DNA from 2 places in the Virgibacillus salinus genome. Region 1 is predicted to be linked to the other one. Evidence: a T-box and tRNA genes for the amino acid it is inferred to sense, from the RefSeq annotation. Region 1 holds a T-box; the other holds one or more tRNA genes.
What was found. The T-box of region 1 lies ahead of trpS (tryptophan--tRNA ligase). A T-box ahead of a tRNA ligase gene usually reads a tRNA of that ligase, here a tRNA-Trp.
Positions count from the first base shown of each region.

Region 2: it encodes a tRNA-Trp, which carries the amino acid that the T-box ahead of trpS (tryptophan--tRNA ligase) is inferred to sense. The anticodon was not compared.

Region 1 covers NZ_FNKD01000003.1:419,367-430,023, reverse strand. The annotation lists gene BLS02_RS14175 (class I adenylate-forming enzyme family protein) at 1-1,703, opposite strand, end outside; gene fabF (beta-ketoacyl-ACP synthase II) at 1,838-3,067, opposite strand; T-box leader at 3,294-3,468, shown strand; gene trpS (tryptophan--tRNA ligase) at 3,524-4,519, shown strand; gene BLS02_RS14160 (YjbA family protein) at 4,716-5,477, opposite strand; gene BLS02_RS14155 (YuzI family membrane protein) at 5,578-5,784, opposite strand; gene fabF (beta-ketoacyl-ACP synthase II) at 6,072-7,310, opposite strand; gene BLS02_RS14145 (beta-ketoacyl-ACP synthase III) at 7,340-8,278, opposite strand; gene BLS02_RS14140 (BMP family ABC transporter substrate-binding protein) at 8,370-9,347, opposite strand; gene BLS02_RS14135 (hypothetical protein) at 9,435-10,004, opposite strand; gene BLS02_RS14130 (DUF2929 family protein) at 10,132-10,311, shown strand; gene BLS02_RS14125 (hypothetical protein) at 10,448-10,657, opposite strand, start outside.
Region 2 covers NZ_FNKD01000003.1:344-10,409, reverse strand. The annotation lists gene BLS02_RS11895 (cation diffusion facilitator family transporter) at 1-456, opposite strand, end outside; gene BLS02_RS11890 (sensor domain-containing protein) at 805-2,496, opposite strand; gene BLS02_RS11885 (GtrA family protein) at 2,739-3,182, opposite strand; gene BLS02_RS11880 (glycosyltransferase family 4 protein) at 3,227-4,363, opposite strand; gene BLS02_RS11875 (NAD-dependent epimerase/dehydratase family protein) at 4,381-5,529, opposite strand; gene BLS02_RS11870 (DUF4317 domain-containing protein) at 5,803-6,996, opposite strand; gene BLS02_RS11865 (glutathione peroxidase) at 7,436-7,912, shown strand; gene BLS02_RS11860 (MarR family winged helix-turn-helix transcriptional regulator) at 7,933-8,373, shown strand; tRNA gene BLS02_RS11855 (tRNA-Leu) at 8,643-8,725, opposite strand; tRNA gene BLS02_RS11850 (tRNA-Cys) at 8,732-8,805, opposite strand; tRNA gene BLS02_RS11845 (tRNA-Gly) at 8,818-8,892, opposite strand; tRNA gene BLS02_RS11840 (tRNA-Gln) at 8,897-8,971, opposite strand; tRNA gene BLS02_RS11835 (tRNA-His) at 8,988-9,063, opposite strand; tRNA gene BLS02_RS11830 (tRNA-Trp) at 9,077-9,150, opposite strand; tRNA gene BLS02_RS11825 (tRNA-Tyr) at 9,169-9,253, opposite strand; tRNA gene BLS02_RS11820 (tRNA-Phe) at 9,275-9,350, opposite strand; tRNA gene BLS02_RS11815 (tRNA-Asp) at 9,382-9,458, opposite strand; tRNA gene BLS02_RS11810 (tRNA-Met) at 9,561-9,637, opposite strand; tRNA gene BLS02_RS11805 (tRNA-Val) at 9,818-9,893, opposite strand; tRNA gene BLS02_RS11800 (tRNA-Glu) at 9,901-9,975, opposite strand; tRNA gene BLS02_RS11795 (tRNA-Ser) at 9,987-10,066, opposite strand, start outside.

The DNA of each region.
Region 1 (10,657 bases):
AAACGGAATTTTTGCACTTTCCCTGTGCTCGTCATTGGCCACTCAGTAGAATCTATAAACCAAATATGACGAGGGATTTTAAAACGGGCAAGACGGGAAGAACACCAATCTATAATGTCCCTTCTTGTACAGGTTTCACCCTCTTTTAGCTCAATAAAACCAGCACCTATTTCTGTTGTTAAGGCATCTGGTACACCAATAACGTTTACTTGACTGACTGCTGGATGATGGGAGATTGCTATTTCCACCTCACGAGGGGATACCAATTCTCCTGATACCTTATACATTTCTTTACTTCTGCCAAGAACCTGCAGATAACCATTTTCGTCAATTCTTCCAACATCCCCTGTACGGAGCCATCCATCTTTATCAATTGCCTTTGCCGTTTCATCCTGTTTTTTATAATAGCCATGGGTAACCGTAGCACCCCTAACTGCAAGTTCTCCTACAGAACCAGCAAGCAAGTCTTCCCCGGTATCCCGATCAATCGTTTTATACTGAACTGCACTGCCATTAAATTCCGGAAGTCCACTGCTCCCATTGAGCTTCGGACGACCAACTCTTGATGAGATGCGTTCAAGCGAATCACCAATTTCCGTCGTGACCCCTGATGACGCCACCTCTGTTTGACCATATCCAGTAATTATTTCGGTTAAACCAAGTACGTCTATTGCCTTTTTCCATACAGGAACTGGAGCTGGCGCTGCACCACACCACATGGCAAAAAGATTGGATAAATCAAATTCGGAAACACGAGGGTGATTCAATAATGGGACCAATGTGGAAGGTACACACAGATAATCGTTTGCCTTGTATTTCTCCATTAACTGCAGTGATAAAAGCGGAGATGCCCCAAGTGCTGATATGAACGAACCACCGACAAAGGACATCGCAAAAATTGCTTCAATAATAGCAAAGCAATGATAAAATGGCAGAGGCGCAAACGTCACCCGTCCTTCTTCAATCGCCCTGCTCATACATGTACCATATCCAGAACGAAGAAGCATATCATCTGTAAGCATTACACCTTTTGGGCTCCCGGTAGAACCGGATGTATACATTATAATAGCAACTTCATCTGGATAACGGGACTCACCCCACCTTTGTTCCAATTCCTCATATGTAACGGATTCTGATCCTTTGATAAAATCATCCCATGTTAGAAAATGATTTTTGACGGAATCCTGTTTTTCATTTTCAAAGCAAATAACTTGCTTTAATTCACTATTTTCTTGAAAATCCGCTTCATCCAGTAATTCGGAAATCGCTTCACCATGTTGTTTATCCTTTATCATTTGCTCTAAAATTAAATACTGGGTATCTGACTGAGAAATTATATATCTCAATTCATCCTTCGTAAGCATCCCATTGATTGGAATAAATACTGCTCCAACTAGAGAAGAGGCAATCATCAATGATGGGAAGGTGGAATCATTATCCATTAAAATCGCCAAATGATCTCTTCGCTTCACCCCTAGTTTTATAAATGCCTTTGCATATTGAACTGCCCTGTCCCAGACTTCTCCATATGTAACTACTTCATTATTTATGTAGATATAAGGTCTATCTTTATATTGAATACATGCTTTTGAAAAGTGTCTTGCAATTGTATCCCGCGGCCATACCGGAAAACGTTCCTCTAGTGCCTTTCGTCTTACTGAAACACTCTGACTTAGAGTCGTTTGATTTGATATTGAAGACATTCATACTCCTCCTTCATGTTTTTATGAAAATATCACAAACTTTTAGAAGCAAACATCATTAGAAAACTTGGCTTATCGCCAAGTGCCTTAATATAGATAAGCCTCAGTTGCACTTATGCAGTAAGACAAAAGAGTTAGCCCTTCTTAAAAGCAATCACAGCATTATGACCGCCAAATCCGAAACCATTGGATAAAGCAATAGTAATGTTACCTTTCACAGCTTTATTTCCTACATAATCCAAGTCACATTCTGGATCTGGACTTTCCAGGTTAATTGTCGGCGGAAAAATATTTTCTGCCATACTTTTCAGTGTAATCACGGCCTCAATAGCTCCTGCTGCACCAAACAAGTGACCTGTCATGGATTTCGTAGAACTGACTTTGAGATGTTGCGCATGTTCCCCAAATGCTTCTTTAATCGCTTTTGTCTCGGAAATGTCACCCGCCGGAGTACTTGTCCCATGGGCATTGATATAGTCCACATCTTCCGGCTGAATCTGTGCCCGCTCGATTGCCAGCTTCATCGCTTTTACAGCCCCCTGATAATTCGGCGCTGTAATATGGTATGCATCTGTTGTACTTCCAAAACCGATAATTTCACCAAGTATAGGTGCACTACGATTCTTTGCATGTTCATATTCTTCCAAAAATAAAACACCTGCTCCCTCTGACATAACAAAGCCGTCACGGTTAAGGTCAAATGGACGAGAAGCCGTTTCAGGTGTATCATTTTTAGTTGACATTGCACGCATTTTTGAAAACCCGGCAAAATAAAGTGGTGTAATGGTAGCCTCTGCCCCACCTGCTAAAATTGCATCTGAATATCCATGAGCTATATTTAAATAAGCTTCTCCAATAGCATGATTGCTCGTCGCACAGGCAGAAACTGTTGCAAAACTAGGTCCACGAAACCCTGTCTTAATCGCAACTAATCCCGAAGCTATATTATTTATAGACGTTGGGATTAAGAATGGGGACACCCGTTTGGCTCCTTTTTCCAGCATTGTTTTATGATTATGTAATAGAGTTTGCAGACCTCCAGCACCGGAGCCAATATAAATTCCAACTCGATCCTTATCCACCGCATCCAAATTTATTTTTGACTGTTCTAATGCTTGCATTGCAGCAGCATACCCATATTGTGTGAACAAATCATACTGTTTTATTTCCTTAGATTCAAGGTACTTCTCCCCATGAAAATCATCTATGTAACCCGCAATTTTTGTGTTAATATCCTCATATTCCTCGGATTCCAGTCGCTTAACACCGGACTTTCCCTTCTTTATGTTATCCCAAAGGGTTTCTGTATCATTTCCCAATGGTGAAATAACACCCGTCCCTGTAATCACAACTCTACGTTTCAAGCTTATTCTTCCTTTCAACAATCTTTAAGATTAGTGCTCAATTTATACCTGTATTTTATCATAATTAGAATTATTATGTTAATTTGTTAAACGGCTTCCTGTACTTTTCTGAAATTCTTTTACTAAAAATAAATTGTCCCATCATCTACTTCCTGTAAATATACCAGTTGATCAATGAGACTTGATTTTCTCCTCTATCTTCATATATAATAAAGCAAAATTAATACACTTAGCGTTGACAAAGATAAAGTACAATTACCCGCTGGATTTTTAGAGAGCTTGTGGCTGGTGGAAACAAGTACCACGGTGAATTGGAATTGGACTTTCGAGCTAATTTAACAGTAAGTGATCCTGCACATGTAGGATAATCAGGGTGGCACCGCGGTTCATTCGTCCCTTTTCGATAGGGATAAATGGGCTTTTTTTAATGGAAAAAAATATATTGGAGTGTGGAAAATGAAAACAATATTTTCTGGAATTCAACCGAGTGGAACATTAACGATTGGTAATTATTTAGGTGCAATTCAGCAATTTGTAGAGTTTCAGGAGGATCACGATTGCTACTTTTGTATTGTGGATGAGCATGCAATAACCGTACCTCAGGATCGACTGAAGCTAAGACAAAACATTCGTTCACTAGCAGCTTTATACCTTGCAGCTGGAATTAATTCGGATAAATCAACCTTGTTTATTCAATCAGAAGTTCCAGCACATACACAGCTGGGCTGGATGCTGCAGTCCATCAGCTATATCGGTGAGCTGGAGCGGATGACACAGTTTAAAGATAAATCAGCAGGTAAAGAAACCGTTTCATCTTCATTACTAACATACCCTCCTCTTATGGCTGCGGATATTTTGTTATATAAGACAGATATTGTCCCTGTTGGTGATGATCAAAAACAGCATCTTGAGCTGACACGAAATCTGGCACAACGTTTCAATAATAAATTCAATGACATATTCACGATACCTGAAGTCCACATACCTAAAGTCGGGGCCCGCATTATGTCATTGCAGGAACCAACAAGTAAAATGAGTAAGTCAGATGAAAATGAAAAATCATTTATTTCCATGCTTGATGAACCGAAGAAAATTGAGAAAAAAATTAAAAGTGCTATCACTGACTCAGAGGGCATTGTGAAGTTTGATAAAGAAAATAAACCTGGCGTTTCTAACCTGATGACTATTTACGCTAGTTGTAGTGGTAAATCAGTAGAAGCTATCGAAGCTGCTTATGCAGGTAAAGGATATGGTGAATTTAAGCAGGACGTTGCGAATGCTATTGTGGATGTACTGAAACCTATTCAGGAGCGCTACAACGAGTTAATCAATTCAGAAGCATTGGATGAGATTTTAGATAAAGGGGCAGAAAAGGCTTCATTAACAGCTAATAAATCATTAGCAAAAGCTAAAAAAGCAATGGGATTAGGACGCGTGAAGAAAAAGCGTTAAATGGAGAGGGTGCTCCGATTTTATTTAATCGGAGCACCCCTTATTTTTCGTGAAAGGTGAACTTTATCGTTTTCTTGTCGAACTTTATCTATTCCGAGTTTAACTTCCATCAATTCTGAGGTGGCTTTATCGATTCTGTGTCGAACTTTATCGTTTCAGCTATATCCGCCGTGAATTCGACGAGCCCGCCAATGCTCTACTTCTGCTTCGATGTATTTTGCTCAGGCGCTTGTTCAAGCTCCCACATTCTTTCCAGAAATGGCTGTCCTTTAATCATCTTGCTGCACAATTCTTCATGCCCAATACTCCACCCTTGCTTAACACCCTCATAAAGTGCTTCCCACACTTTATCCTCGTTCATATACCGAATATAAGGGTATTTTTTCGGATCCCATTCGGTCAGCCAGTAGCGAAGCTCTTCCAGGTTATTTGCAGTTCTCAATTGATCAAGGGCAATCATCAACAATTGCTTGAGCTGCCTTTCTCTGCGTGTCAATCCATGAACAAGTTCTGGAGCCATCGAAAGCATATGATATTCTTTTTCGACGATTTCTCCTTCAAATTTAAACGATTCTGGTTTGGTGGTTTTAATCATATCAAACACAAGCTGCTCTTGACGTGGAATAAGTCTGCTTTTACGAATAGGTATCCGATAGCCTATTGAATCAAAAGCAATAATATCCTTGCCATCGGTAACAACACATGCGTAATCAAGTACCGTTCTCTCCTGGCCTTTGCGGACATAGGCACGTTTGTGAATCATATCAAGAAGTCCTTTAGGTAAATCATGCATGTCATTTTCTATGTAGTTATAAAGCACTTCAGATATGTATAGTAGTGGAACCTGATCTAACAGCTCTATCCCGTCTTCTTTTCGCCACTCATGAAAATAGCAAACACTATAGCCATTTTCTTCACCTTCAAACCAATTAACCCAAACATCGTGTAAATACAACATATACAACCCTCGCTTCTTTGCACTTTGTCTTTTTCTAAAATGAAATCATTTAAAATACATTATGACCATCATGCAAAAAAATATTCGATTTGCGAGAAGTTTACATATTGTGAGGGTATCGAAAAAGTGCAATTGCCATTAATATAAAGCCTATTGGTAAAAAATAACATTCCAACCGTCCTGTGATGAAAATTAAATAATCCCCCCAAGAAATCCCAGAAGGCAGGAAATTCATATATGCTATCGTTGTTACCCCACCTGTAACAGCCAGTCCAAAGCCTATCAAAAATAAAAAGACAGTCCCCATTTTTTCCACCACCCATGCTTGTCCAGTGCATTTATTTTATTTTATGCATGGGCAATGGAATACATGAATAGCTGTAAGCAGAGCGAAGTGATACAACTCTTGTACGACTATTCGCGGTCCGGCCACTCCACACGCTTCCCCCTGCCAAATCTCAGAAACTTGGCATTCGTTAAAGGTATTCTTATGAAATCGTAAATTGCTTTCTTAAAACCTCCAGTAAAAAGTATTTATAGTTTCTAAACCGCCATAAAAAAGGCTGACCTCCTCAGGCCAGCCTCTTGCTTAGACTAGTTAAACTTTTTAAAAATTAACGAAACATTATGTCCACCAAATCCAAGTGAATTACTCATCACGACGTTGACATCCTGTTTCCGAGATCCGTTGGTAACATAATCAAGATCACAATCCGGGTCTGGTGTTTCATAGTTCATTGTCCCAGGGATTTGACCGTCCGCAATCGATTTAATAGATATGACTGATTCAATACCACCAGCTGCACCTAACAAATGCCCTGTGACCCCTTTGGTCGACGATATTGGCAGTTTAGAAGCATATTCATCAAAAACCGTTTTGATTGCTACTGTTTCAAACTTATCATTAAGATGTGTACTTGTTCCATGTGCATTCACATAGTCGACATCTGAAGGGGAAATTCCTGCATCCTCAATTGCATGCTGCATGGCACGTGCAGCCCCTTCACCATTCTCTGCTGGAGCAGTAATGTGATACGCATCACCTGTTGCACCATAGCCAACAATCTCACCGTAAATGTGCGCACCACGCTCTTGTGCAGATTCTAGTGTTTCTAAAATTAGAATACCTGCTCCTTCACCCATTACAAATCCATCACGATCTAAATCAAATGGGCGGCTTGCTTTTTTTGGATCTTCATTTGTTGATAATGCTTTTGCCGAAGAAAAACCCGCAAATGCCATATTTGTAATCGGTGCTTCGGTTCCGCCTGCGATGATATAGTCAGCATCACCGCGCTCAATAGCCTTAAAGGCATCACCAATTGAATTTGCGCCTGATGCACATGCTGTTACAGTACATGAGTTAATTCCTTTTGCACCAAACTGGATTGATACTTGACCTGCTGCCATATCCGGAATCATCATTGGCACGAAGAAAGGACTCACACGACGATATCCTTTTTCCAAAAACTTCGTATGCTGATCTTCTAATGTTCCCATACCACCAATGCCAGACCCAATCCAAACTCCAACTCGATTAGCATTGTTTTCATCGATTGTAAGATTTGCATCGTCAATTGCCATTTTAGAAGCAGCCACAGCATATTGTGTAAACAAATCCATCTTTCTTGCATCTTTTTTCTCCATGAAAAGTGTTGGATCAAAATCCTTCACTTCTGCAGCTACATGTGCGGGAAAATCATCTTTATTAAGTCTAGTTATATAATCAATTCCAGAATTCCCTGCGACAACGTTATCCCACATTGTCTGTACATCATTTCCTACGGGGGAAACTGATCCGAGTCCTGTTATAACTACTCTTCTTTCCTCCATTGCGTATTCCTCCTATGACGTAAACTAAGTTATTTGCCCCAGCGAAGCGCAATAGCACCCCACGTTAATCCTCCGCCAAAGCCAACTAAAACGACTAAATCATCATCTTTTATCTTACCACTCTTTACACCTTCAGATAAAGCTATCGGAATAGAAGCAGACGAATTATTTCCATATCGTTTAATGGAAGTCGCCATTTTTTCTTCTGAAATTCCTAATTTTTCCCGGGCCGCTTCCATGATTCTAATATTCGCCTGGTGTGGTACTAAATAATCAACATCTTCTTTGTTGTATCCAGCTTGCTCAACGACATTTACCGACGAATCCGGCATTTGTCGCACAGCAAATTTAAATACTTCTCTACCATTCATCATAAGGTGATCCTCATCATTTTGGTATAATTCTTTTCCGCCTGAACCATCTGCTCCAAGTTCAAAGGACAGAATTCCTTTACCTTCTGAAACCGGTCCTACTACTGCCGCGCCAGCTCCATCACCAAAAAGCACACATGTATTACGGTCTGACCAATCGGTAATTTTAGATAGCTTTTCTGCACCAACTACTAAAATGTTTTTATAGGCATTTGTTTCGATAAACTGTTTAGCTGTAACTACCCCGTACATAAATCCTGAACAAGCTGCACTTATGTCCATTGCCGCAGCTTTACGTGCTCCTAATCTGTCCTGGATCATACATGATACTGATGGAAACGGTGTATCTGGTGTTACAGTAGCAACAAGTATTAAATCAATATCTTCTGCCTTTACATTTGACTCTTTCAATGCTTCCTGTGCTGCAAAAAAGGCCATATCTGAAGTATTTATATCATCACTTGCTATTCTGCGTTCTTCAATACCAGTTCTTGTTCTTATCCATTCATCGTTTGTGTCAACAATTTTTTCCATATCTTTATTCGTCACTACGTTGGTTGGGACGTAATGTCCAGTGCCTAAAAGACCAACATTCATATTTTCATCCCCTTATAACTAATGTTAATATCAAATCTTATGACTTGGTACTAATTTTAATGCATTCTTTCCCAATGTGCAAGAAAAAGAATTAATCTGACTCTTGTTCATTCGGTAATAATCCAGTTTCCTTATATTCCTCAACTGCTTCCTTCATCTTATCCTTAAATTCCTCAGGGACATCCGGGCTATATTTTCCCAAAGAGATAACTTCATCCTTAAAATCAAACGTTAACACCCCACCACGAAGCTCTCCCTCATCAAATTTTTCCGCAGTAAGAACATATAATTTTTCAACATGCTGGATTGTACTTGTCAAAACTGTATTTTCAGCGATATATGATTGATCTGAAACATATCCAATAGCATACAAGTCATCTTCACTTGCCTGTTTAATAATAGAAGCACTAAACATATCTCCAGTTGGATAGAATACATCCACATTTTTGTTCTGCATGTGTTCATACTTTTCCAATGCAAGTTGACTTTCATTCCAGTTGTTTACATAACTTAAGTGTACCTCAACTTCTTGGTTCTGGTATTTTGCCCCTTCATAAAAACCCTCTATCTCAGGCTGCCATTCAAACGCTCCAACAACCCCTACATTATCCGTTTCGGTCATCCTTGCTGCAATCATTCCACCAAAAAACCCCATGGCATGTGAGTTGAAATTCAGACTCGTCAAATCTTCATCAAACTGACCACCGTTAAAATAGACAAAATGAACATCTGGGTATGCTGTTGAAATATCTTTAAAGTGTTTCCCATATGTACTGCTATGTCCAAATATAAGATTTACCCCTTGATTAACCAGTTCATCAACTGCCTCGTTAACTTCCTGTTCGGTTTGAATACCTTCTTTGAAAAAAACATCAACATTAAACTCTTCCTCTATTTCAAGTAATCCTTGATACCCCTTTTTCCCCCATGGCTGATCGTGAATAGATGTTTCAACCAGCATTCCTGCCTTCTGCAATTTACCTTGATCAAAATAATTTGAACATCCCGATAAAATCATAAATATAATAGCTGTTAATATAACAATGGAAACTTTTTTCAACGCGCGCACTCCAATCCGGATTGATGATTGCTTGTCTGTATTTTAACCATAAACTACAACTTGAAAAATGCTAATTACCTGTTAATACTCAGGATATTAATAAACGTCTTCAAATTTCTCATAGTGCTTTATAACCATTTTTAGATTTTCTTCTATAGTTCTATTGTTTCGAATATAGACGGAATTTTCAAGTTTTATCTCCTCACTTTGTTTATTATTTATTGATTTAACTTCTAAGATTTCTGGTAATTGAGACGACTTTATCCACTGGGTAAGGCTTTTCATAAAGTCTCCTATATAAATTGCTTCATTCAAAAAAATATCCGAATCAAACGGTATAAATGAGTTATTATGATACATTCCATTAATTTTCATAGGCATCCATTCACCAAAAAGTATTGGAAGTTTAATTAAATGGCTTGTATTCTGTTGAAGTGTTAAATCAAGTTGATTTTCTGTGATTTTAATTGAACTATCGTACGTTGCATCCCTTTTATAAGAAAATATATGCTGGAATGATGAATTTCTTCCCACAAACATTGATAGGTGCTTTTTTTTATCTGAGGAGAGATCGTCAATTCCATCTACTTTATAACCATTTTCCAGTAAACAATTAACAATATGAAAACCAACCCATTGAAAACAGTTCTCTACTAAAAATAACATGAATATCCATCCTTCACTTTTATTCTTAACTAATAAATACTTTTATTTTTTATGTGGATTTGATAAACTATATGAGGAAAGTTTCACGAATCAGTACTTGTCGTAAATAAAAAAAGAGGTGTAAATTATGCGGTTTCTACTTCCATTAGTTTGGGCACTTTTAATTAGTGGTGTTATTTCATACGTTTTAAGTAGTATGGCTGGCAACCCATTCAATTTGATGAACACAGTTATACTTGCCGTAATCGTTACAATTGCTATCAGCATTTTGGGTGAAGGTGCTTTAAAAAGTGAAAGTGAACAATAATATAATTTAAAATTTATTAGAAAACTTGGCATTAACTAGGCTTTTATGGCGAGTGTCATAATTGTACTTAAGCAGTCATTTAAACTGTTGAAATGAACCCTTGCCTTCAAGGTGACGAATGGCAAGGGTTTTTGTTTTAATACCAGGGTAATACACTTAATGCAGTAAGTGCTGCCAAAGGTAAGATAAGTCGTCTGAATCTTCTTCTAGGATAACCGAACCCATAACCATAGCCATAACCGGGATACCCGACCCCATAACCATAGCCGGGATACCCGAAACCAAATTGGCGCTGTTGTTGGTCAGACGGGTATGCATTTGCATGCTGCTCATCTCCTTGCCCTAT
Region 2 (10,066 bases), 420 kb from region 1:
TAACCAGCCAGATTGTTCTCCTTTAGATTCCTTAATAATTTCCTTCATAGCTTTTATTAAAATAGCACCATCAATTACAAGAGATGCTATTAGAACTCCTATATTTAACCACAAGTTTCCTGACCCTTTCGGATGTTGGAAAAGATGCCATCCTTCTTTTAGTGTTTCGTACGCCAATACCGAAACAACAATGACGGCAACCATACAAAATATATTGATTACCCTTCCAAACCCAGTCGGAAATCGATCGGATGGAGGTGATTCCGCAAGAACACTACCAAAAAAAACAAATCCCTGGTTAACGGAATCCGCCAGTGAATGCATTGTTGTAGCAAACATAGCACCATTTCCACTAAAAAAAGCAGCCACACCTTTTATTAGAGCTAAAAATGCATTACCTAAAGCTGCCAGACCAGAGGATGTATTTCCTTTTTTCATACGCTCCATAAATCCCATATTCGTTCCTCCTGAATGTTTATCATTATCTATGTTGCTTATTATATAGTAATTCTATACATTATTTTCATCGTCTAAACTATTGCTGTTCTCTAGCAATTTGTCGTTATTTCTATAAACTGCAACGTAATGAGATTTTCTTTTGTGCTATTGTCTCGTTCTGATGATATTGAGTGCCTAGATTCGTTCCGGCAGAATACTTCGCTTTCACCGCTCCGGGTGCCAATGCGACATCTGCTCAAGCTAGCGCTTTTGCAGTGTCTTATTATCCATGGGCATGGGCACAGCCTCCTCATTAAAGACTTGGCCACAAAAAAGCTTAACCAGTGTATTGGTTAAGCTTTTTTTCTAGTTCACAAGTGAATTCTGCATGAAATCATATAATCTATAGTCATTTCTTCCTGCCTTTTTTGCTTCATAAAGCTCTTTATCCGCATACTTTAGCATCTCACTGGCATTTTCAGGAGCTTTCGATGATGAAACAACAATACCTAGGCTTGTTGTTATCCCAAAATCATAATTTTCAACACACCAAGGCTCGTTCATTATGTTGATAATTCGATTAGCTATTTCAAGAACATCATTAGTGGAAGTGATATTAGGTACCAATAAAGTGAATTCGTCTCCACCTAAGCGTGCAAGTAAATCCTCATCACGAATTACCTTACTAATCCTCAATCCAAATTCCTGAATTACCTGATCTCCAATACTGTGCCCCATTTTATCATTAATCAATTTAAATTTATCAAGATCCATCATAATTAACGCCAGTCGTTGATCAGTATCTTTTATTCTCTCTATATGCTCTGTTAATTGTTTGACAAAATAACGGCGATTCGGCAATCCGGTTAATGGATCATGATATGCCATATGCTGTAACTGCTGTTCATAATCTTTTCGGAGTGTAATATTTCTTGATACCACTACCATATGTGTAAACTGATTTTCATCATCATAAACAGGAGAGCCAAGTAATTCCGACCAGATGTAATCACCATCTCCATGTTTCTGTCTAAATTGTTCCTTCCACGTTGTTTTATTCCGAATTGATTCTATAAACGATTCCTGCAATCGTCCCCGATCATCTGTGTGTACATTATGCAAAAAAGGTTTGTTAATATATTCATTTTCTTCATAGTCCAAGACTTCTTTGTAAGAAGGCGAGACGTATACAATTTCACCTTGATTATCAATCATTGTTATTAAATCATTCGAGTTCTCTGTAATTATTCGAAATTGATCTTCGCTTTCTTTATACTTTCTGCCCAGTTGTATTTGTTCATTAATATCTTTAAAAATGCCATATATGCCAACTATATCATCATTTATAATGATAGGAGTAAGCTTAACAATAACCTCTACCATTTCATTTGATTTATTAAGTATAGTCAACTGATGTTCTTGTGGAATTCCTTTTATTACATTACGAAAATTTTTACTAGCTAAATCTTTATCTTTTGAAGCAAATAATTCAGTGAAAGGAGAGTTCTTCATTTCTTTGGCATTGTAGCCAAAAACTGATTCTACTGCACTATTACCATTTTGGATGTTTCCTGTAAGACTGAGGGAAAATATAGCATCTAAATTATAATCATAAAGGGATCGATATTTTTGCTTATTGCGGTACAAATCGTTTTTCGACTTTTGAATTTCAAACTCAGTCATCCTTCGCCGGGTAATATCCTTTACCAGAGCAACAATATGTGTGCAAATACCATCATTATCGCATAAAGGAGTCAATGTCGTTTCTGAATATTTAATACCTGATGGCGCCTCGTAAAAATCTTCGTATGATAATCCATCTTTTAATTCGATAGCTGTTGTATACTTCTCTATCAAAAAATTCGCTGTCTTTTGGGGATAAACATCCTGAATTGTTCGTCCAATAACCTTATCCGTAAGAATCGTTTGTTTAATTGCCGCGTTATTAAGAAATTCATAACAAAAATCACGATTATTGTCTATCGCAATAATAAAAACCATCTCTTTAATTCCGTTCATCAAAACATCATTGAAAAATAAGGATTTATCATAGCTCATATTAATCTCCTCCTTTCCACAGAATTATTACTATTATGTAAAATTTAATTATTTAAATTAATTATGTTAATTTCATTATATACTCTATATAAAATTTTTCTAGTCCTTTTATACTATTTTTTAACATTTTTTATTATTTTCACCCATAAATTCTGAAATTAGTGGATTATATTTTATCGATATTTATATTTTCTATATATTAAACGAAATCAAAAAAGAACTGAGCCTCTATTTCTAGTAGCTCAGTTCTTTTTCGATTTCTTAAACACAAAATATTTAATCATAAAAAAGCTTGCAATAAATGAAAGGAGCATAGCCAGACCCTTGGCAACATTGTATCGCAGCCAATTAGGGACACCGAAACTTTCCAGTAGGGTATTGGATGCAATAAACACAAGGTTATTAACACCTAAGCTCACTATGCCTTGCACAATGAAAAGAATTCGCTGTCGATTACTGCCTTTAGCTGCGTGTTGAAATGTAAAGCTAGCATTCCAAAAATAGCTATTAGCTACAGCTAGTGTGTAGGCGATGGTATTAAAAAGCAGAAGCAAGCCTCTTTCATCTGTGTGGAATAATAATAGCAATAAGTTTAGTGTCCCAATATCAATCCCTGCATTCGAAACCCCAATTACACTAAACTGCAGAAATTGAAATGGGCCTTTATTTTTTTTGTTCTGTGTCATGGGACTCCTCTATTTAAGCGGTTTAAGAATTGGAGATTTATATGTCAGTTTGCTTTATTACTCTTTTCTTCAACTACACTGACTATTTCTTCATAGTAATCAAGCACTTGTTTGGATTGAGCCTCCCAACCCATTTCTGAAATTTCTTTATGAGCTGCTTTTGCCAACCGCTTTCTTAATGTTTCATCTTCAAACTTAAGCAATGTTGTTGTGAAATCATCTTGCTTATCAGGGTTGTACAGCAAGCCGGTATGATTATTTTCTATTTGTTCACAAGTTGGTCCACTTTCAGCTGCTACAAGTGGCAGCCCAGAAGCCATTGCTTCCGTAATTACGAGACCAAGCGTTTCAGTAGTCGATGGAAATACAAAGACATCTGATGAAGCATAAGCCTTAGCAAGTTCATCACCATGTAATAAACCAGTAAATACTGTACTAGTACCAGCGAAATGTTTTTCCAACTCGCGCCTATGCGGACCATCCCCTACAATAGCAAGGACAAATTCATCAGATGCTTTCAGTACTGACTTTATTTTCTCTATTTCTTTCTCTGGAGCAAGTCTGCCAACATACAATAACAGCTTTTTCTCAGGATGGCCATTTGATAGTCTGTCCCGCATTTCATTGTCATACTTATTAGGATGAAACAACTCCGTATCTACACCACGCTTCCAGACATGTACATTTTGAAATCCGTGTCCTACTAACTCTTCCTTAACTGTATTTGAAGTACAGAGATTTAACTCCGCCTTATTATGCAGCTTTCGAAAGTACCACCATACTAATCCCTTGAAAAGAGAGACTTTATAGTAATCCAAATATTGCGCTACATTTGTGTGATAAGAAGCAATCATTGGATATCCAAGCTTTTTAGAGTAGTATACACCAGATAAACCAAGAATAGCCGGATTTACCACATGAACAATATCAGGATCGTATTCTTTCAACAGACCACTAACTTTTCGATTAGGAAGGGCAAATTTTTTGGAGCGATAAAAAGGAAGGGTCCGCGCTGGCACCCCATCTATTTTTGCTCCTTCAAATTCATAAACACCAAGATCTGGTGCTATTACTCTAACATCATGTCCTTCTTTTAAGAAGTAGCGAATACATGCTTTTAATCTGGTAACAACTCCATCAGTTGATGGCAGAAAAGTTTCAGTTACGATAGCAATTTTCATAGGTGACACTTCCTTGTTTATTTCCAGGATACTTGTGGCAGTACGTTTTCTTTAATTACTCGTTCTTTATGATTTACTACTGTTTTAAGAATTCCACGAATTACATCATCAGTCAGTAAATTAGGTTCCAAACCAAGGTCTCGAAGCTTTGTATTTTCTGCATGGAAGAAATGCTCTTCCAATTCAACTCTTGGGTTGTCAAGATGCGCAATTGTTGTTTCAAAGCCTTCTTCTTGTGCAACCTTCTCAACTTTATTAGCCAGATCCAATACAGAAAACTCCTCTGTAAATTGGTTAAACACTCGGAACTCTCCTCGATCAGCTGGATTATTCGCTGCGATCTCTATACAGCGTACGGTATCCTTAATGTTTAAAAAGCCACGTGTTTGTCCGCCTTTTCCGTAAACTGTAATATCATGGCCAATAGTTGACTGGATAATGAAACGATTCAATGCAGTACCAAATACCCCATCATAGTCCAGGCGGTTAGATAAAACTGGATCCATTTGCGTTTCATCTGTATCTAATCCATAAACAACTCCCTGGTTTAAATCAGTTGCTCTTATTCCCCAAATTTTACATGCGAACGTTATATTATGGCTGTCATGAACCTTCGACAGGTGATAAAAAGAACCTGGCTGTTTCGGGAAAGGAAGAACATCTTTTCTTCCTTTATGTTCTATCTCGATATACCCTTCTTCTATTTCAATATTAGGTGTACCATATTCACCCATTGTACCCAATTTAATTAAATGGCAATCAGGAACAATTTCTTTTATACCATACAATACGTTTAACGTTCCTGTTACATTATTGTTTTGCGTAAACACAGCATGTTCCCTATCGATCATAGAATATGGTGCAGACCGCTGTTCAGCAAAATGAGCAAACGCATCAGGCTGCTCCTTTTTTAAAACTTCACGTAAAAAATCATAATGCGTCAAGTCTCCATCATATACCCGAATTTCTTTGCCGGTAAGCTCTTTCCATTTTGCTACTCGTTCTTCAAGTGTTGCAATAGGAGTAATGGAGTTCGAGTGCAGTTCATTATCCCACTTTCTTCTGACCATATTATCAATAATGGCTACATCATGCCCCTGTTTTGATAAATACAAGGCGGTCGGCCAGCCACAAAAGCCATCTCCTCCAGCTACTATAATTTTCATAAGATTTTCTCCTCTTTTTAAAGTATTCGTATGTTGTATGCTCCTACTTCTATATTCAGGTAACGATAGAATAATCATACCAAAACAGTTTTCGCAAGCATATCTATCCTTTTAAAAATTATCATGTTATGAGTATTATTACAAATGATGTGATAATAGTTGCCTTGGAAAAACTGCAAAAAATATTATTTCCGTAATAGGTTTCCTATTTTCAGGAGTAAAATACAAAATAAAAGTCAAATTTAAAGATCATTATTATCTCTTTTCCAGAAGTCACTCTGTATTATCTTTTGCTTTTTCAAATAAAGCTTCTGGAATCATTTCAAAGCCTTCAATCACCGTGTTTTCCTCCACTTCCATCATTAAGAAACGCTTTCCGCTGAAATGAACTTGACGTACATATCTTAAGTCTTGTGGACTGATGGAGATATTAGCTAGTTTCGTCTCTATTTTAATAGACTTTGAATTATATTTAGGTACAATGTTATTCGCTTTAAACTCATATGATTCATCATCAGTCACAGTTTTAAAAGCAGTTTCTACTTTATCCGAATTAACATCTTCTATCCCACTGCTTTTCAAAACTTTTTCGACATCTTTGTAGTCTAATTTCGGTATCTCTTCCTCTTCATTCTCTTCCACGACACGATGAATCTCATCGTATACATTTGAAAGTGTGGAAGTGTTGATTTTTTGATCACCAGCTACATTTTTTACAATTTCCTCAAAAACAATTTTATCCTGTGCAGCAGTCATTTTTTCTTCCGCATTTAAAACTTCCTCGATGAAATGATAATTAAGTTCATTTTTCTTCCCTGCCGAATACAGCACGTGGTTAACATCTGCAGCATTATCCGTAATTGAAGGGAATAGGAATCCTGATATTGGAGCCTTCAGATTGATAATCGGATCTACGACAATATTATACTTAAACTCCTTTTCGACATAGTCAAACAGTAATTCCTTTTTTGGATCTTGCGTTTTATTCATACTGCATAAAATAAAAGGATGGGAATATACCGTATCACGTTCACTTTCTTCTGACTCGTCGCTCATGTTCTTCATCGGTTTCATATATTCTCCCCGAATAAAGGTTACGACAATATCCATTTCATATTGCTTATCCTTCAGCATTTTTTCTACAATATGAAGCATTTGACCCTTCCATTCCTCTGTATCATTACTTAATAAACCCTGGTGAAGAATTAGCTGACTGTTATTTTCCACATCGCGCTGGAATTTTAATTCGAATAATTTTTCATCCAACTGGCCTGATAGTACTTTTTTAAAGTTATCCATAAACAACTCTTTCTGTTCATCTTCCAATAGTTCAAATGATAAACTTTGATGATGATATATTTCACTAGACTCTTTCATTATATACACATTAAAGATTTCGTTAATTTTTAATAAGTCATTATTTAATTTGAATTGTTTACGAATACTTGCTATGTCTTGTTTGTTCAATCTTATTCCACTCCTATGTTCATTATCAGCATGTGCAGCATTATGCACACATTCTTTCATTTTATCATAGATGTACTTGTTTCCGCCTACTCATTTCTCCCTTAACTACTAGAAATGCAGATGTCTAATACACCCTTCAGCACTTCATTTACTTAAACCATAATAATGCTACCTTAATCCCTATATAAATAAAAACAATTATTTTCGGATCTGTTATCACTCTTATAATCGTACGTTGAGAGTGAACGCGTTTTCTTGACAGTTCAAAGTGATAATCAAATGTAGTTACGTCGAATTTATCAAAATAGGACAAAAAGCTAAACAAAAAGAGCCTTGGAATAAAATGCTTTCTCTCCTTAAAGACACATCATTGAGTTTCGAATATTAATCGTGTATGATTAAATCGTACACGATTAATTTAAAAATAGGAGGAATCATGATGACAACAGTTTATGACTTCACCGTTAAGAAGACAAATGGATCCGAGCAATCTTTAAAGGAATTAGAAGGAAAGCCTCTACTTATTGTGAATACTGCTAGTAAATGTGGATTAAATAATCAATTTAAGGAGATTCAAGAAATGTATGACAATTATAAGGATCAGGGGTTAGAGATATTAGGATTTCCATGCGGCCAATTTAACAACCAGGAATTTGATAATATTGAGGAAACTACGGAGTTCTGCCAACTAAATTTTGGAGTAACGTTTCCGATGTTTGGCAAGATTGATGTTAACGGTGAAAATGAGGATCCTTTATACAGGTACTTAAAATCAGAAAAAGGTGGCCTCCTTTCAAAAGATATCAAATGGAACTTCACAAAATTCCTAATCGATCGAAATGGACACGTAGTTGAGCGCTATGCACCTACAACAAAACCAGGGAAAATAGAAAAAGATATTATGAAACAATTATAATTTCAAAGGGGATGAGTTATTTGGAGGATTTTTTAACACTAGATAATCAGCTTTGTTTTGCAATTTATGAGACAAGTAGTCAATTTACTAAGTTATATTCAAAAGTACTTCATCCCTTTGGTATTACCTATCCTCAATACTTAGTCTTATTAGCGCTATGGGAGAAAGACGGGCTTACAGTCAAGGAAATGGGTGAACGATTAAATTTAGGTACTGGAACATTAACCCCCATGATCAAAAGAATGGAAGCAAATGGTTGGGTTAAAAAAGAGCGTACCAATAGCGATGAGCGAAAAGTTTATGTTTTTGTTCAGCCAAAAGCTATAGAAGAAAAAGATGCCATCAATCAATCCATTGCAAGCGAAGTAAATACATGCAATATCGAGTTATATGAATACGAACAATTGATGAGTCAGTTAAAGGTTCTTCATGACAAACTGATGAACCGAAATAATCGATAGTTCTTTAAGAAAGTGTAAATAGGGGATCAAATCATTCAGCGGACAACTGTCCAAATGAAGAGTCTGATCCCCTATAATTTTTTTACACTCAGAAACCCTGGGCAACAATCTTAGTAACAGATGCTACTGTGTTAAAATTGTTTAATATAATTTCAAAACTTACCTTTCTACCCTTTATTCCAAAACAAAAAAACACCTACAAACATTGGTGTTTCAACATTTATAGGTATTCCTATCATTTTTTAATTCAATTATATATTTCTTATAGATACCGGTGGTCGGGTTCGAACCGACACTCCCAGAGGGAACATGATTTTGAGTCATGCGCGTCTGCCAATTCCGCCACACCGGCATATGTTGGAGGCGGTAACCGGATTTGAACCGGTGATAAAGGTTTTGCAGACCTCTGCCTTACCACTTGGCTATACCGCCAAAACGAAGTAATGGAGCGGAAGACGGGATTCGAACCCGCGACCCCCACCTTGGCAAGGTGGTGTTCTACCACTGAACTACTTCCGCATAATGGCTGGGCTACCAGGATTCGAACCTGGGAATCACGGGATCAAAACCCGATGCCTTACCGCTTGGCTATAGCCCAATAAGATTGAAATTTATGGGGCGACCGGTGGGGATCGAACCCACGAATGCCGGAGCCACAATCCGGTGCGTTAACCACTTCGCCACGACCGCCATAATAAAATAATGGCAGGGGTAGTAGGAATCGAACCCACATCAAAGGTTTTGGAGACCTTCGTTTTACCATTAAACTATACCCCTACTTGTTAAAAAAATATATGGTGGAGGGGGAGAGATTCGAACTCCCGAACCCTGAGGGAGCGGATTTACAGTCCGCCGCGTTTAGCCACTTCGCTACCCCTCCATATAAATGTAAATGCAAAAATGGTGGCTCCGGACGGAATCGAACCGCCGACACAAGGATTTTCAGTCCTTTGCTCTACCGACTGAGCTACAGAGCCAATATATATATGCTATTGCTATAGATTTAAATGGCGGTCCGGACGGGACTCGAACCCGCGACCTCCTGCGTGACAGGCAGGCATTCTAACCAACTGAACTACCGGACCAAATATGTAAAATGCAGATATGCTTAAATTGTTGGCAGTCAAAGCACACTATTACTTTCAATTAGCAACGAAGTAAATTCGACGTAGTAATCTGAATAAAATTGGTTGCGGGGGCAAGATTTGAACTTGCGACCTTTGGGTTATGAGCCCAACGAGCTACCAGACTGCTCCACCCCGCGATATGAATTAATATTAAATTAATACTTCTATAACTTGAATAGAACTGTTCGTCGTGTTGCAAGATGATTCAGTGATGCTACACTCCTCACAAAGCCTACATTGAGGTTATTCAATGATGCTTACGGCTTTGCTCCACCCCGCGATATGAGATAGTATTAACTTTGAACTTTCGTCTAAAATGGTGGAGGATGCAGGGCTCGAACCTGCGACCCCCTGCTTGTAAGGCAGGTGCTCTCCCAGCTGAGCTAATCCTCCATATTAGTGGTGACCCGTACGGGACTCGAACCCGTGTTACCGCCGTGAAAGGGCGGTGTCTTAACCGCTTGACCAACGGGCCAAAAATATAAATGGCGGAGAGCGAGGGATTCGAACCCTCGAGGCCGCGATAACGGCCTACACGATTTCCAATCGTGCTCCTTCGGCCACTC